One region of the Exiguobacterium sp. FSL W8-0210 genome, then DNA from elsewhere that is predicted to be linked to it. Evidence: riboswitches for the same ligand, from Rfam matches in the RefSeq annotation. Region 1 holds a riboswitch; each other region holds the start of a gene.
The links. Region 1 has a riboswitch for S-adenosylmethionine ahead of MKY22_RS15860 (amino acid permease). Riboswitches for the same ligand answer to the same signal wherever they lie in the genome.
Positions count from the first base shown of each region.

Region 1 (4,310 bases):
GCGATTTCCCCTTTGCGAATCGCGTTGACACCTAAATTGGAGAGGACACCATCACTGGCACCGACTAAGAACGGCGTATCGACGGATAGTCCCATTTGTCGTGCGTAATCAGTATTAAGTCCGGTACATGACGTCGTTGTCGGTACGGGTTCCGATAAATAGCTTGCATCGATACCCGCGACATGCAGTGCGCCCGTATCCCAACCTAATTCATGAATATTAAAGAGACCAGTTGCTGAAGCGAGAGAGTGGTCGATGACATATGTTCCGAACAGTCTTTGGAACACGAACTCCTTGATCCCGACATACTTTTTCGTTTGAGCGTGGAGCTCCGGACGATCTTCGACGAGCCAACTGATTTTGCTAAGCGGTGACATCGGATGAATCGGTGTCCCGGTCCGGTGATAGATCGAGAGACCATATTGTTCCTTAATCTTGTTCGACCATGCTTCACTCCGACTGTCCGCCCATGTGATGCAGGCAGTCAACGGTTGATGTTGTGCGTCCATCGCAATCAAACTGTGCATGGCACTACTGAACGCGACGAACTTCGGTGGCATGCTCGGATGACGTTTTGTGATCAATCGGATGGATTCGAGTACGGCATCAAAAATTTCTTCCGGATCCTGTTCCGCCGTCGAACGGTTCGGTGTGTGGAGTGGGTAACCGACGTTCGTTTGTCCGATGACCTCTCCTTTTGTCGTAAATAAGACTGCTTTCGTACTCGTCGTTCCGATATCGACGCCTAACATGTATTCAGTCATGTGAATCGACTCCTTTCGACATCATTTGTTGCGTTTTCCAGAGATCTTCGACTTCCTGAACATCATCAAAGTTCTGATGTAAGGAAGCAACCATCCGTTCACGATCTCCTGTCTCGATCGCTTCGATATACAAGGCATGGTTCGCGAGGATGCGTTCAAAGTCTTCGATGTCTTCCTCGAATCGTACCCGCATTGATAGGAGGATGAAACTTTCCATGACTGGTTTGAGATTTTGCCAAATCATGCTGACATACCCATGATCGATCGAGCGGATGATCGTTTCATGAAACAGTACGTCCTGGAAGGAGAATTCATCGGCATCCTTGTATTTGATAGCAACTTTCATCATTTCGAGAATTTTACTGAGTTCACGGACGAGTTCTGCCCGTTCGATTTTGACGAGTCGTTCGAAGACGAACGTTTCAATGAGTAGCCGGACATCATAGATTTCCTGAATGTCGCGCTCAGACAAACCGACGACGACCGCTCCCATTCGTTCGAGACGAATCAATTGTTCGGATGCAAGGACCTTTAACGCATCACGGACGGGCGAGCGACTGACTGAAAAATCAGAGGCTAATTTGTTTTCGGATAAAATGGTACCGCTTTCAATCTTTCCTGAAATGATGCGCATCCGTAGCTCGTGTGCGACACGATCTCCAGCGGAAGCTTTTGCTAACCACTTCAAGGGGTATAACAGTTCTGACATGGAATCACCTGATTTCTAAAGTGAGTATACTTGTATACAAGTTAGTATAAACGTTTTTTTCTAAAATGCAAACGCTTAACTTACATTTTAGTGATTCAAGCAGGAATCAGGAAAATGGTTTCCGATATGTTAGGGTGAAGGAGTAAGTAACGAATCGATTAGTTAAAAAGGAGGTAATGCATATGCATGTTTTAGTCGTAGGTGCCGGAGCAGTTGGAGGTTATTTCGGGGGACGTCTTGCTGAGCAAGGGGAACAGGTGACATTCCTTGTTCGTCCGAAGCGCTATGAACAATTACAAAAGACAGGGTTACAGATCACTAGTCCTCATGGTGATGTTATGATCACGCCTCAGTTAGTGACACGAGACATGCGACTGAATCACACATTTGATGTCGTCTTACTTTCGACGAAAGCCTATCACTTGGATGATGTCCTACAGGATCTTGCGCCATTTGTTTCGAGCGAGACGTACATCATTCCTTTGTTGAACGGCATGCAGCATATACGACGGTTAACAGAAGTCTTCGGAGAAGATCGAGTACTGGGCGGACTTTGCTTCATTGAATCGACGCTTGATGCAGAAGGGCGTATTGTACAGACAAGCTCGTCGCATCGGCTATTGTTTGGTTCACGAACCGGTAAACCAACAGCGCGTTTAGAGGAGATTGCAACACGTTTTGCGAAAGCGAAGGCACCGATGGCGTACTCGATGCATATCATGGATGACATGTGGCAAAAGTACCTCTTCATTTCGACATTTGCGGGCGTGACGACACTATTTCGCTCTGCCATCGGTCCAATTCGCAAGGACCCAATTGGTCATCAGATGATTCAAGACGTCATGAAGGAAGCGAAGCGAGCGATGGAAGAACAAGGCGCAGTCTTTAATGACGATGTAGAAGCGGTCTTGCTGAAGCAGATGCATGCAATGGAAGACACGATGAAATCATCGATGTTACGGGACATGGAAAAGGGTCAGCCCGTCGAAGTGAAACATTTCTTTAGTACTTTGCTCGAAACACGCTCTTCACGTCATCTTCAACTGATTGAATCTAATTTATGGATCTATCAAAAAAATCGGGAAATGCCTGTTGACTGAATTATCTGCATTCTGATATGGTTAGGAACAATTACATACTTATCCAGAGAGGTGGAGGGACTGGCCCTATGAAACCTCAGCAACAGGTCGAAAGATACTGTGCTAATTCCTGCGGGTGCTGCACCCGATCGATAAGATTTCCGAATTGTCGACCGACGCATCCGTGAGGATGCGTTTTTTGTTTGAAATAGGTGGAATAAGGAGGAAATGGATTCATGAAAACGAGCGGAGCATTTCGACGCAAGATGGAATCACGTCATCTGATCATGCTGTCGTTAGGTGGTGTCATTGGAACCGGATTATTTTTAAGTACAGGTTATACGTTGGAACAAGCAGGACGTGTCGGAACGATTTTATCGTATTTGATTGGGGCCGTCGTCGTTTACTTAGTCATGTTAAGTCTCGGTGAACTCGCCGTGCACATGCCGGAAACCGGATCATTCCATAAGTACGCAACGAAGTACATCGGACCCGGCACCGGTTATACAGTGGCCTGGCTCTACTGGCTGACATGGACGGTCGCCCTTGGTTCAGAATTCACGGCAGCAGGCATTTTAATGCAACGTTGGTTCCCGTCGATTCCTGTATGGGTGTTCAGCGCATTGTTCGCTGCGATGATCCTTGGTATCAACGTCTTGAAGGTTCGCGTGTTCGCTGAAGTCGAGTTTTGGTTTTCCGCCATTAAGGTCGTGACAATCATTGCTTTCATTTTACTCGGTGCGGGAGCGATCGTCGGCTTTATTCCACTGCAAGATGGTAGCCCGGCTCCATTCTTTTCTTCGTTAACCGAAGGCGGGTTGTTTCCAAATGGCGCTTTCGTCATCTTCATGACGATGCTTGCCGTGAACTTTGCTTACTCGGGAACGGAACTAATCGGTGTCGCGGCGGGTGAAGCAGTCGATCCGAAACGGACGATTCCGCTTGCGATCCGAACGACGATTTTGCGACTCGTCCTCTTCTTCGTCGGTACGATCATCGTATTAGCCGTCTTATTGCCAACGGATGGGAAAGGTGTACTCGAAAATCCGTTCGTCGCCGTGTTCGAACGAATCGGAATTCCCTACGCAGCAGACGTGATGAACTTCGTCATTTTGACAGCGATCTTGTCGGCAGCGAATTCTGGACTTTACGCCGCCTCTCGGATGCTCTGGTCGCTTGCGAACGAACGCATGATTCCACGCTTCTTCGCCCAGGTGACGCCAAGTGGGGTTCCACTTCGAGCCGTATTATTCAGCATGCTTGGCGGAGGACTTGCCTTGCTGTCTAGCATCTATGCAGCAGGGAGTGTCTATATCGCGCTCGTCTCGATTTCCGGTCTTGCTGTCGTCGTCGTTTGGATGAGTATCAGTGTGGCCCAGTATCGCTTCCGGAAGAAATTTCTTCGTGAAGGGCATACGGTCGACGAATTGGTCTATCGCACACCACTCTTTCCATTCGTACCGATCGCCGCTTTCGTCGTTTGTTTGATTTCTCTGATTGGTATCGGATTTGATCCGACACAACGAATTGCCTTGTACTGTGGTATTCCATTCATCGTGATCTGTTATGTCGTTCATGCGTTCACGAATTCTTCTCAGAAACGGAGTGTTGAAGATGTACCGAATCAAAAATCCAGTTGATCAACGATTACAGGAAGTTCCCTTTCTCATTTTAGATGGTGCCCTTGCAACCGAACTTGAACAGAAGGGATTCGATCTGAACGACCCGCTTTGGTCAGCACGTCTCTTGATCGAAGCA
Region 1 is NZ_JBBOUK010000001.1:3,056,369-3,060,678, reverse strand. It holds gene gntK (gluconokinase) at 1-764, opposite strand, end outside; gene MKY22_RS15870 (GntR family transcriptional regulator) at 757-1,473, opposite strand; gene MKY22_RS15865 (ketopantoate reductase family protein) at 1,656-2,573, shown strand; SAM riboswitch class I at 2,610-2,711, shown strand; gene MKY22_RS15860 (amino acid permease) at 2,789-4,192, shown strand; gene mmuM (homocysteine S-methyltransferase) at 4,167-4,310, shown strand, end outside.

Region 2 (4,310 bases), 470 kb from region 1:
TCGAATTTCGCAGCCAAAGCGAAGTTCCCTGGAACGGCTGAGATATCGACGCTTTCGACGGCGCGTGGTAGTTGAGCCGCCTCGAGTGGTTTAATGACGAGTTTCTTCGGATTCTTAACGATATCTTTCTCTGAAACAGTCAGTGGATCAACATCTGGCTTCAGTTCAATCCAGCCTTGTTCCGCAAGTAAGTTCAACGCCCGCGCTTGGTTCGTCGGATCATTCGGCGTCGCGACTTCAGCACCCGTCTTGACGTCGTCAAGTGTCTTCGCCGTCTTACTATATAGTCCCATCGGTGCCGTCGGAACGGTGATGAGTCCTTTTAGGTCGAGATTTTTTTCTTTAGAGAATGTCTTCAGGTAAATCGAGTGTTGGAATAAGTTAGCGTCGATATTGCCGCTACCGAGCGCGATGTTCGGTTGGATATAATCACTGAACTCGACGATTTCGACTTTGTAGCCTTGCTTTTCAAGTTGTGGTTGAATCGCTTGTTTGACCATATCGCTATAAGGACCGCTTGTCGCCCCGATCTTGATCGTCTTGTCTTTTTCATCAGCGCTGCTGTCTCCACATCCTGCGAGGACTCCTGCACCGAGTAAGGCTGTTGCTAAAAAGGCGTATCGTTTTTTCATGATTCCACTCTCCCTTTGTATGTATGATTAGCGTTTATCTGTTTTTCGCGCCAGTTGATTCCCAAGTGCTTGAATGCTTTGGACGATGACGATGAGGACGACGATCGTCACGATCATGATGAGATTATCGTAGCGATAGTAACCGAAACGGATCGCGAGGTCACCGACACCTCCGCCGCCGACGATCCCAGCCATTGCCGAGAAGCCGATCAAACTGATCGTCGTTAGCGTGATGCCCTGAATGATGCCAGGGAGTGCTTCTGGTAAAAGGATACTGACGATGATCCGTAATGGTTTCGCACCGCACGCTTCCGCTGCTTCGATCAAACCAGGTGGAATCTCACGCAGTGATGTTTCGACGAGTCGTGCGAGAAACGGAATCGCTGCGACACTGAGGCTGACGGATGCTGCTGTCGGACCAATCGTATTATCAAGCAAAAATTTCGTTAATGGAATGAGGGCAACAAGCAAGATGATGAACGGCAAGGACCGGACGATGTTGACGACGAAGTCAAGGACACGTCGGATGGCAATGTTTTGAAAGAATAAACCGCGGTCGGTGACGAACAAGAGAATCCCGAGCGGAATCCCGACGACCAATGCGAAGGCAAGTGAAATTCCGACCATCCACGCCGTCTCACCGAGCGCCTTCAAGAGCTCAGGTAACATCGTTTGAATACGATCAAGCCACATCCTGAATCACCTCGAGTGTATGAAGTTCCGTCGCGAGCCAGTCGAGGGCAGGTGCGATTTGATCGGAGGATCCCGTCAAGCTGACGATTAGGACACCAAAAGCGACGTCTTGGATGTAATCGACTTTTCCGTGCAGGATGCTGACCGAGATATCGTATCGACGGATGGCTTCCGACAACGTACTTTCACCGGTCTTCTCGCCCGTGAACTGTAGGCGGATGATCTTTCCCGGTGTCGCTTGCAAGATGCGTTCCGGTAGCTCGATCTGGAGTGCCGTGTCGACGTAATGTTGTGTCACCGGATGTTTGGCTTGACTGAACAAATCGTATGTAGAGGCAACTTCGACGACTTCCCCTTGAGACATGACCGCGACACGATGGCAAATCTGTTTGACGACATCGATCTCATGCGTGATGAGGACGATCGTCAATCCGAGTCGTTCATTCAAATCTTTCAACAAATCTAAAATCTGCAGCGTCGTGACCGGATCAAGGGCAGAGGTCGCTTCGTCACATAACAAGACGGTTGGATCATTCGCGAGTGCCCGGGCAATCCCGACGCGCTGTTTCTGTCCGCCGCTCAACTGACTCGGGAAGTTCGTCTCAAATCCTTCAAGTCCGACGAGCGAGATGAGTTCGCGAATTCGCTCCGGGAAATCTGCTCGTTTGACGCCAGCGGCCTTGAGCGCAAAAGCGATGTTATCCGCGACGTTGCGCGACTGAATCAATTGGAAATGCTGAAAGATCATTCCTGTCCGCAAGCGAAGTTGACGCAAATCTGCTTTTGACATCCCGCCGAGCGAGACACCGTCGACCTTGACGGTTCCCTGTGTCGGATGCTCAAGCCCATTGATTAGGCGAAGCAACGTACTTTTACCGGCACCGGATTCACCGATGATCCCAAAGATTTCTCCTTTTTGGATCGTCAAATCGACATCCCGTAATGCAAAAATCGGGGTCCGGTCTCGAACGAACCGTTTTGTAATGTGTTTGAATTCAATCATCCGCTCATCTCCTCATACAAAAAAAGTCGCTTTTTCCTAGTAGCAGAGCAACCAGAAAAAAGCGACGAAAGTGTAAGATTTCGTAACTTATCTCTCAGAATGAAAATCATTCTGTAGGATGTGGCACCGTTCCTTACAGGTGGTTGCCGGACGTCGTTGGGCCTAATCCCTCGGTCGCTCTCGATAAGTAGTTATGCTGTTGGGATTTACTTTAACGGAAATGATTCCCATCTGTCAAATGTTTTTTCAGAATTATTCCGCAACAGGTGTCCGGAACAGGTTGAGCGTTCCGATTCGATCGACGGCTTCTTCTAGACGTTCGACGTCAGCAATCAAGCTGATCCGTACGTAGCCTTCACCGTATTCGCCGAAGAAGGATCCAGGGGTTACAGCGACGTGTGCTTCGTCAAGCAGGTGATCGGTGAAGCTTTGGGACGTGTATCCTTCAGGCACCGGAAGCCAGACGAAGAAGGAACCGCCCGGTCGTGGTCCGCTCCAACCGATTGCATCGAGTTTAGCGAACAAGGCATTACGTCGTGTTTCGTATAAGCTACTTAACTCACGGACACATGTCTGGTCACTCGTCAGGGCAACGGTCGCTGCATGTTGGATCGGTGTGAAGGCACTGACGTAGAGATGTTCCTGATACGTCTCGATGCTTGAGATGACGGACGGATTTCCGATCGCGAAAGCGATTCGGAAGCCAGACATGTTGAAGCGTTTCGAGAGTGAGAACAACTCGATTCCGACCTCCTTCGCCCCTTCCGTCTGCAAGAAGCTTCGTGTGGGACCATCAAAGCTGATGCCGCCGTAGGCTAAATCATGGACGACACAAATATCATGGGCATCCGCGAAGGCAACGGTCTGTTCGAAGGCTTCTGCTGTCGCTGTCGCACCTGTCGGATTACTCGGGTAATTGAGGAACAACATCCGGGCGCGCTCGACATCTGTCGTATCAAGTAAATCGTAATCCGGCAGGAAGTTATTTTTCTCAAGCAATGGAAGTGTAATCGGGTAAGCACCAGCAAGTGCTGCTCCAGACAGGTAATCCGGGTACCCCGGATCCGGGACGATGACACCTTCTCCAGGATTGACGATCGTTTGTGGTAAGGCGACGATTCCGGCTTTACTACCGAGAAGAATTGCGACCTCGGTTGCCGGATCGATCGTGACGCCGAATTCGTTCGCATAAAAGCTCGCGACGGCTTGCTTTAGAAAATCATGTCCACGAAATGGTGGATATTGAAGGTTTGTTGGCTCATCGATCGCCTGTTTCAAGGCGTCGAGAATATGTACGGGCGTCGTTTGATCGGGTGTTCCTTGACCAAGGGTAATGACATCATGTCCGGCAGCTTTCACAGCACCGATCCGGTTCGCAAGTTCAGCGAAAACGGGAGCAGGAAGCCGATCGATGGCGATGGATGGAGCGAAATGTTTCATGGATGTGTGCCTCCTTCGTAGTATTGTCGTCAAGGATAACGAATATTCAGTCAAAAGAAAAGAACTTTTTTGAAATTCAAAAAAATCGTCCAATAAACAGGTACAGATATGTGGAGCGGGAATAGAGAGTAGGGAGAGGAGTGAGGAGATGAAGCGAGCTAGCTGGAAAGAAGCAGTCGTCTATCAAGTCTATTGGCGCAGTTTTAAGGATTCGAATGGGGACGGCATCGGTGATTTGCGAGGTGTCATCGACAAGCTAGATTACATCGCATCGCTTGGTGTCGATATCGTCTGGTTAAATCCATGTTACCGTTCTCCAGACATCGATAATGGCTATGATATTGCCGATTATTACACGATCATGGACAAGGCGGGGACGATGGGCGATCTACAAGAGTTGATCACAGCGGCTCACGGACGCGGCTTAAAGATAATTCTTGATTTGGTCGTCAATCATACGAGTGACCAGCATGACTGGTTCCGTCAGTCGCGGGACCGAATCCACGACAAGGATGATTGGTACATCTGGAAAGATGGAACGA
Region 2 is NZ_JBBOUK010000001.1:2,583,372-2,587,681, reverse strand. It holds gene MKY22_RS13480 (MetQ/NlpA family ABC transporter substrate-binding protein) at 1-632, opposite strand, end outside; gene MKY22_RS13475 (methionine ABC transporter permease) at 660-1,325, opposite strand; gene MKY22_RS13470 (methionine ABC transporter ATP-binding protein) at 1,315-2,328, opposite strand; SAM riboswitch class I at 2,413-2,518, opposite strand; gene MKY22_RS13465 (aminotransferase class I/II-fold pyridoxal phosphate-dependent enzyme) at 2,581-3,768, opposite strand; gene MKY22_RS13460 (alpha-glucosidase) at 3,917-4,310, shown strand, end outside.
Region 2: linked by a shared signal. The riboswitch ahead of MKY22_RS13470 (methionine ABC transporter ATP-binding protein) and the one ahead of MKY22_RS15860 (amino acid permease) in region 1 are both predicted to bind S-adenosylmethionine.

Region 3 (4,310 bases), 720 kb from region 1:
ATGAAGTCCAAAGATCGGGTGTTCTTCTGTTGGAATCGTTGCAAGTGTGCCGTTAACGGCAGCGTTGACCATCGTCCGTGTATAAGATAGCTTCATGCGGCTACCTGTTCCGTAAGCACCGCCTGTCCAGCCCGTGTTGACGAGATAAACGGTAACACCATGACGATCAATCAATTCGCCGAGCATCGTCGCATACTTTTCAGGCATCAGTGGAAGGAATGGTGAACCGAAGCACGTCGAGAAGGTCGCTTCTGGTTCCGTGACACCGCGTTCTGTTCCAGCGAGTTTTGATGTATATCCTGATAGGAAGTGATACATCGCTTGTTCTTTCGTCAATTTGCTGATCGGAGGCAAGACGCCGTACGCATCAGCTGTCAAGAAGACAATCGTCTTCGGATGACCAGCGCGTGACGGAACAGCGATGTTATCGATTGCAGTGATCGGATAAGCAGCACGCGTATTTTCCGTCAACGATGTATCATCGTAATCAGGATGACGGGCTTCGTCGAGTACGACGTTCTCAAGGACGGTTCCGAAACGGATCGCGTCAAAGATTTGCGGTTCTTTTTCACGCGATAGATTGACCGTCTTCGCGTAACATCCGCCTTCGATGTTGAAGACACCATCGTGCGACCAACCATGCTCATCGTCACCGATCAATTGACGGCTATCATCGGCTGAAAGGGTGGTCTTACCAGTACCAGATAGACCGAAGAACAAGGCGACGTCGCCTTCGTGTCCGACGTTTGCCGAGCAGTGCATCGAAAGGACGTTTTCTTGTGGCAAGAGGTAGTTCATGACGGAAAAGATCGACTTTTTGATTTCTCCAGCGTATTCCGTTCCACCGATCAAGACGATCCGGTGTTCGAACGACATCGCGATGAACGTCTCGGAGTTCGTTCCGTCAACGGCAGGATCTGCTTTGAAATGTGGCGCGTAGACGACCGTGAACGGTTCGAAGGCAGCCACTTCAGGATACTCGCGTAAAAAGAGTTGTTTGGCAAACAGGTTATGCCAAGCATATTGTGTGAGCACACGGACCGGAAGGGTGAAGTGCGTATCTGCTCCAGCAGCAGCTTCTGTGTAGTAGAGATGATCAGCTTCGTTCATGTAACGAAGAACCTTTTGCAACAATTGTTCAAATTTGTCTCCATCCATTGGTTGGTTGACATGACCCCAATCAATGTGAGACTCGCAGGAAGAATCACGGACGATGAACTTATCTTTTGGTGAACGACCTGTAAATTTCCCCGTTTCTACAGATAATGCGCCGTTCTCAGCAAGGACACCTTCTTCGTTTAGAATCGCATGTTCGACAAGTTCAGCAACAGATAGTTGTTTGAACACATGCTCTTTCTTGAGTAGTTCTTCGATATTCAGGACCGTTATCGGCATCCTGACCCCACCTTTCCCCTACGTTGGTTTTGGCTCACTGTATTTAGCATGACACATTTATTATATGTGACATACTAAAGAGAGAGCAATCATTTTCTAGTGCTGATTTCTATTTATCTGGAAACGCTTTCAGCATTAACAGTTTAACATCTCTTTCAAAAAGTTTCGACTAGAATTTGAAACCTTGCTTGACAGAGTAGTTACAACTTTATATCATGTAATTCGTAACGGATACTCTTATTCTGAGCAGGTGGAGGGAACAAGGCCCGAAGAAACCCGGCAACCGTCCTACATTAATTCACATATTAATGAGGGAAAAGGTGCTCTCCTGAAGCGAAGTAAACACTTCGAACGATAAGAGGGTAAAGGAAGAACGCACAACCTTTCCCTGACCATTTTTTGGACTTGGAAAGGTTTTTTTCATTTTACCGTCCCACTCAACTAGGGGAAATGAGTACACCGTCAAATTCTTTTTTGGGAGGGTCATACATGACAAACCTTAATCGCCGACTATTCACGTCGGAGTCAGTCACTGAAGGTCATCCAGATAAAATCTGTGACCAAATTTCGGATTCAATTCTTGATGCAATCCTCGCAGCGGATCCAAACGCGCGTGTTGCGGCAGAAACTTCTGTTACAACAGGTCTCGTTCTCGTTGCAGGTGAGATCACGACATCCACTTACGTCGACATTCCAAAAGTCGTTCGTGAAACGATTCGTGAGATCGGTTATACACGCGCGAAATACGGTTTTGACGCGGACACATGTGCTGTATTGACATCAATCGATGAGCAATCAGCAGACATCGCTCTTGGTGTAGACCAAGCGCTTGAAGCACGTGAAGGTAGCATGTCTGATGCAGAAATCGATGCAATCGGTGCAGGAGACCAAGGTCTCATGTTCGGTTACGCAACGAAAGAAACACCAGAACTCATGCCACTTCCAATCTCGCTTTCACACCGTCTCGCACGCCGTTTGGCAGAAGTGCGTAAAAACGGTCAACTCGACTACCTTCGTCCGGACGGAAAAACACAAGTCACGGTCGAATACAACGAGAACAACGAGCCGGTTCGTGTCGATACGATCGTCATCTCGACACAACACGCGGAAGAAGTTACGCTTAAGCAAATTCAAGCTGACTTGAAAGAACACGTCATCACACCGGTCATCCCGGCTGAATACATCGACGCAGCAACGAAATTCTTCATCAATCCAACTGGTCGTTTCGTCATCGGCGGACCACAAGGAGATGCTGGATTGACGGGTCGTAAGATCATCGTTGATACGTATGGTGGATACGCACGCCACGGCGGTGGAGCATTCTCAGGTAAAGATCCAACAAAAGTCGACCGTTCAGCTGCATACGCAGCACGTTACGTCGCGAAGAACCTCGTTGCTGCAGGTCTTGCAGATAAAGCAGAAGTTCAACTCGCGTACGCAATCGGTGTCGCGCACCCAGTATCAATCGCGGTTGACACATTCGGTACAGGAAAACTTCCTGAAGCGCAACTCGTCGAATTGGTTGCTGAAAACTTCGATCTTCGTCCGGCTGGAATCATCAACATGCTTGATCTCCGTCGTCCGATCTATCGTCAAACAGCTGCATACGGTCACTTCGGTCGTACAGATGTTGAGCTTCCATGGGAACAAACAGATAAAGCAGCAGTTCTTGAAGAACAAGCAAAACGTTTCGCATAATCAAAAAGTCCGAGAACCCTATGAACTGCTCCCTGTCAAGTAGACAGGACAAATAATAAAAATCCTTTAAACGGCTTGCGCTCTGTATTCTAATGGAGCCAAGCCGTTTAATCGTTGTTGATATCGTTCTTCATTGTAGAAGTAAATATATTTCTGGATTGCGAGTCGGAGTTCGTCGAACTCCGCAAACTTATGTAGATAATAACTTTCGCACTTCAACGCTCCCCAAAAGGACTCCATCGGTCCGTTATCAATACATCTTCCAACCCGAGACATACTTTGTGTAATGCCTGCCACGCGTGTCATATGACGAAACGCATGAGAAGTATATTGAAATCCTCGATCACTATGAAGCAAGGGACGACTTCCGGATGCGCCCTGTAGGGCGTGTTCAAGAGTATCGAACACAAGCTGATTATTATTGGAATGCCCAAGAACGAAGGCACGGATGGATCCATCATATAGGTCCAGAATGGCGCTCAAATACGCCTTCTGAGAGGCGCCATACTTCAGTTCCGTGACATCCGTCACCCATTTTTGGTTCGGTCCTGCGGCGTTGAAATCACGGTTCAGAATGTTCTCTGCAGTCTGTTGAGGGCGATTACGAATATACAAAGGACGTTTCCGGCGTATGACGCAATGAATACCGGCGACATGCATCAGGCGACGGACACGCTTCGCGTTGACGTTTCTTCCGAAACGACGTTTCAGGTTCAATGTCATCCGTCGGTAGCCATAGATTCCGTTCACCGTAAGGTGGATCTCGTTCATCTCTTCGATGATTTTCATGTTCTCCGTCTCACGAGTCTGTGGTATACCAATCCGGCGTAACCACTTGTAGTAGGCAGCGCGCGAGACTCCAGCGAGGTGACACAGGGCGATGATCGGGTAACCAAATTGCTCTACCGATGATTGAATGGCTTCATATTTATCTTGAAGACGAATTTGACTTAACGTGACCTCCTCTCGATCTCCTCTAACTTTTTTAAGAAATCGTTCTCCATGCGTAGACGCTCATTTTCTTTCTCGAGTCGTTTCAGATCCAACGCCAAACGGTCTGTATCCGTCAATTCTTCTACTGGCTTCTGACGTCCGCGACGGTCCATCAGTGCGTCGATTCCGTCCTTCTCGAACTTTCTTACCCAGCTATAAATTTGTTGGTACGAGACCCGATGGGTCTTCATGATGCTTTGATAGTCTTTTCTGTTCTGTATACA
Region 3 is NZ_JBBOUK010000001.1:2,332,612-2,336,921, reverse strand. It holds gene pckA (phosphoenolpyruvate carboxykinase (ATP)) at 1-1,395, opposite strand, end outside; SAM riboswitch class I at 1,630-1,756, shown strand; gene metK (methionine adenosyltransferase) at 1,885-3,093, shown strand; one part of gene MKY22_RS12200 (IS3 family transposase) at 3,160-4,091, opposite strand; one part of gene MKY22_RS12200 (IS3 family transposase) at 4,091-4,310, opposite strand, start outside.
Region 3: linked by a shared signal. The riboswitch ahead of metK (methionine adenosyltransferase) and the one ahead of MKY22_RS15860 (amino acid permease) in region 1 are both predicted to bind S-adenosylmethionine.

Region 4 (4,310 bases), 2.6 Mb from region 1:
AGTCCTGCTTTGATTGTAAGTACAGCGTTGACGACGATTTCTCCCATGTTTCATTATCCCCTTTCGTGATTACCTGTATCTGTACCCATTTTCACGAAAAGACACACGTCAAAGGAGCTTGAAGATGCAAACTCAACTTTTTGAAGCACTTGAACAATTCGAACCGACGATGATCGCGTTACGTCGTGATTTTCATCGACATCCGGAACTCTCTTTCCAGGAAGTCCGCACATCAGAACGAATTGCAAACTTTTACGCGGAGCAGGGCATCCCTTATCAAACAGCCGTCGGAGGTCGTGGTGTCGTCGCGACGATCGAAGGCAAACAGCCTGGTCCGACGATTGCGGTCCGTGCCGATTTTGATGCTTTACCACTTCAAGAAGAGACGACGCTTGCCTTCCGGTCGATCCATCCCGGGGTCATGCATGCATGTGGACACGATGGTCATACGGCGATCGTGATGGCCCTTGCTGCTACACTCTATCCGTTACGCGATCAATTGCAAGGAACGATTCGGATCATCCACCAGCATGGAGAAGAGGTCTTTCCCGGTGGAGCCATCCAAATGATCGAAGCCGGCGTCCTCGAAGGGGTCGATGCAATTTTCGCGACACATCTCGAAAATGATTTACCGGTTGGCACGATTGGGTTTCGGGAAGGACATACATTATGTGCGATCGACGAATTCGAAATCATCGTCCATGGTCAAGGTGGTCATGCGCAAGCACCGCACAAAACAAAAGATGCGCTCGTCGCTGGAGCGCAACTCGTCTGCAACTTACAACATCTCGTTAGTCGACGGGTCGATCCGTTTGAGCCTGCTGTTCTTGCAATTGGTTCTTTCCATGCGGGAACGGCTCCGAACATCGTCACGGGTGAAGCACGCATCGTCGGGGAAATCCGGACGTTCAATGAAACACTGCGGCATCAGCTCCGGCAAGAAGTCGATCTTGTCGCCAAAACGACATGTGCCGGCATCGGTGCTACCTATTCAATCGACTTCACGACTGGTTACCCGGCGCTCTGGAATCACCCGGATGAGACAAAACTCGTTCAGGAAGCTGCTGCTTTCTTACCGGAAGCATCCGTCCGGGCACTCACACCAATGATGGCGGCGGACGACTTCGCACATTACTTAACACACGTCCCGGGTAGTTATTTCTTTACCGGCTCTGGCTATACGGACGGTCGCGTCAACTATCCGCAGCACCATCCACAGTACGAGATCAATGAACAAGCGTTGTTGATCGGTGCGAAGACACTTGGAGCAACCGTTTTACGTGCCTTAAATTCTAAGGATTGACTTTATTTCTTTGTGAATGGTATCATCACAACAATGATAACGAATGACATCAACTTCATATACCCTTATCAAGAGTGGACCGAGAGATCTGGATCGATGACGTCCCAGCAACCTGCGCATAGCAAGGTGCTACGACCAGCAAAGCGAAAGCTTTGGTTGATAAAAAGCGGCGACTCCTTTTGCAACCAAGCGAAGGAGTCGTTTTCGTTTTCTCGCTGTCAGACATACAATGGGGATTTCCCACGGAGAGGAAGAGACAGATGGAAAAAGCAACATTTGCAGGTGGATGTTTTTGGTGCATGGTGACACCATTTGAAGAATTACCAGGAATCGAGGGAATCGTATCAGGTTACATGGGCGGACACGTCGATAACCCGACATACGAGCAAGTCAAAACAGGAACGACGGGACACCTCGAGGTCGTCCAAATCACGTTTGATCCGAGCCTGTTCCCGTACGAGCGTTTACTTGAACTCTACTGGCCCCAAACGGATCCGACGGATGCAGAAGGTCAATTCCAAGATCGCGGTACGCAGTACGCGCCAGCAATCTTCTATCATACGGATGCGCAGCATGAAGCTGCGATTACTTCCCGTGACGCTCTTGCTGCAAGCAACCGTTTCAAACAACCGATCGTGACGCGGATTGATGCCGCTTCTGAATTTTATCCAGCGGAAGAGTACCATCAAGACTTCCATAAGAAAAATCCAGAACACTACAAAAAAGATCGTGCTGCTTCTGGTCGTGATGCCTTCATCGAACAGGAATGGAAAGATACGACGACGGTCTAATTCAAAAAATGCATATAAAAAACAGGTCAGTAAACATTTGTTTGCTGACCTGTTTCATTGTTATGAAAAAAATAAGTCATGAAACACGTTCTACTTGATCCTTCGCCCTCTCTTCCGGCGCGACGACTTGATACCGCTTCAAAACGAAGATCCCACATACCATGACGGCGAGACCGACGAGCTGACCGAACGATAAATCAATTTGTGGTAAACCGAACCAGCCGAACGTATCAACAGCAAGAGCAAAGCTTAACTGCGAAATCAGAACGACAGAGATCGCGATGGACGGACCAAGCAACTGAATCCCACGCATGACACAAAAAACGACGCCGACACCGACAAGTCCACCAAACCAATAGAGTGGCGATACGTTTTGGATCTGTCCGATTGTTCCACCACGAAACAGAACATACGTGACACTTGCTCCGATGAAACCGACGAAGAAGACCAGCGTCGTTGTCGCCCAAGCACCGAACGCGTCACTCATCCGAGCATTCAATACCGTCTGTAAACTGATTAACATCCCTGCCAACACGGCACACACGATTCCTATTACCATGTTCGTTCCTCCTTACTCATAGCTGTTACCGTTCGCCTTCTCGCGAATCCGCTCCAAATCGACGATGATGATTTTCCCGCGTCGTCGAACGAGAATCTCCTCTTCACATAATTTCGTGATGATCCGGTTGAGATGGCGATAACTCGTTCCAAGCCAGTCAGCGACGTCATGCAGGTTCGACGTCCGCATCTCCTGATAAAACAAACTGTCACTGGCTTCAGAAGCGATCGATAACAAATACCCTGCAAATCGCTCTTCGACGGTATACAACACGTGATGCGACGCTGATTTCGAGTCGGCATACCACTTGGCTGTGATCGTGCGTAATAAAAATTGCAGAAAGACGTTCGTCGTATTGTGCTCGCGTAAAATCGCATACGGTACGCTCAACACCTCGACGTCGGTCACCGCTTCGACCGTATTCAATACTTCCCGTTCGTTGATGAACTCAGCGTCACCGATCACTGTCAGTGGTGTCTTGAATCGCAGAATCCGCTGTTTCCCTTCTGACGAGGCAGCAGATATCTTGACCTTGCCTGCGACGATGAAGTACATCCGGTCGATCGCTGCCCCTGTCGTACAGAGGAGTTCCCCTTTTTGGAAGGTTTCTTGACGCAACCTAGCGCGCGTCTCTTCCGTCAAAATCGTATCCAGTCCGTACTGTTGAATGACGGTTTCCATGTTTATTCCCTCCCTTTAGGCAAGTGAGAAAATCGCAACTCCTGCAAGCATGAGACCCACACCAACCCACTGACCACGATTTCCTTGTTTTTTTAAGACACCGAACCATCCCTTTAAATCAATCACAAACGCACATAAAATCTGTGCGACGAGTAATAAACACATCGCCCATGTCATCCCGAGTTTTTGGATTGCTGTCAGTTCCGTTACGACGACTAGCACGCCAATCAAACCGCCGCTTGCATAAATCCACGGTAACTGACGGAAGCCACCGATTTTCCGATCTCGTACGAAACTGTAAATGACTAAACAACCCATCAGACCCACAAAGTGGACGATCAATACGGACAACCACGGTCCGACGCCTGTCGCAAGGCGCGCATTGAATATGCCTTGCAGGGCGATGAACAGACCGCTCATCAAAGCAAACACGACTCCTTGCACGTCATCTCCTCCTTTAATCTCTACACTAGAGTAGACCTTACTCGTGCCCTACTTGAAAAGGACAAATGTCCCATTTTCAAAAAAACATGAAAAAACCCGCTGTCCACAAGTGGCATCACGGGTCCCTCACTATATACTCATGTCGTAAAACGAGTCGTCGTTTGTTTCAGCTGTTCCTCTGCTTCCGCCATCATGCGCGTAAACAACTCCGCAACAGTCGGCACATCATGAATCAATCCCGCAACCAGTCCAGCGTTGACATACCCTTTCTCCTCATCGCCCTCAAGAGCGCCCGTAATATGATACGACTCATTCGTCTGATCGAGAAAAGCAGCAGGTGTCTCTGCTGTGAGTCGTTCGACGTAAGGACCATCAAGGACACGTCGGACGAATCCGACGGAACGTCCGATGATACGTGTATCGGTATCGGTCGCATCCATTAAGTGCGCCTTGTATGCCGAATGAACCTTCGCCTCTTCCGTCGCGATCAATCGTGTTCCGAGCTGGGCACCAGCCGCACCAAGTAACAGAA
Region 4 is NZ_JBBOUK010000001.1:424,096-428,405, reverse strand. It holds gene MKY22_RS02310 (putative quinol monooxygenase) at 1-47, opposite strand, end outside; gene MKY22_RS02305 (M20 metallopeptidase family protein) at 125-1,303, shown strand; SAM riboswitch class I at 1,366-1,469, shown strand; gene msrA (peptide-methionine (S)-S-oxide reductase MsrA) at 1,564-2,094, shown strand; gene MKY22_RS02295 (DMT family transporter) at 2,171-2,653, opposite strand; gene MKY22_RS02290 (Crp/Fnr family transcriptional regulator) at 2,666-3,334, opposite strand; gene MKY22_RS02285 (DMT family transporter) at 3,350-3,778, opposite strand; gene MKY22_RS02280 (NAD(P)H-dependent flavin oxidoreductase) at 3,916-4,310, opposite strand, start outside.
Region 4: linked by a shared signal. The riboswitch ahead of msrA (peptide-methionine (S)-S-oxide reductase MsrA) and the one ahead of MKY22_RS15860 (amino acid permease) in region 1 are both predicted to bind S-adenosylmethionine.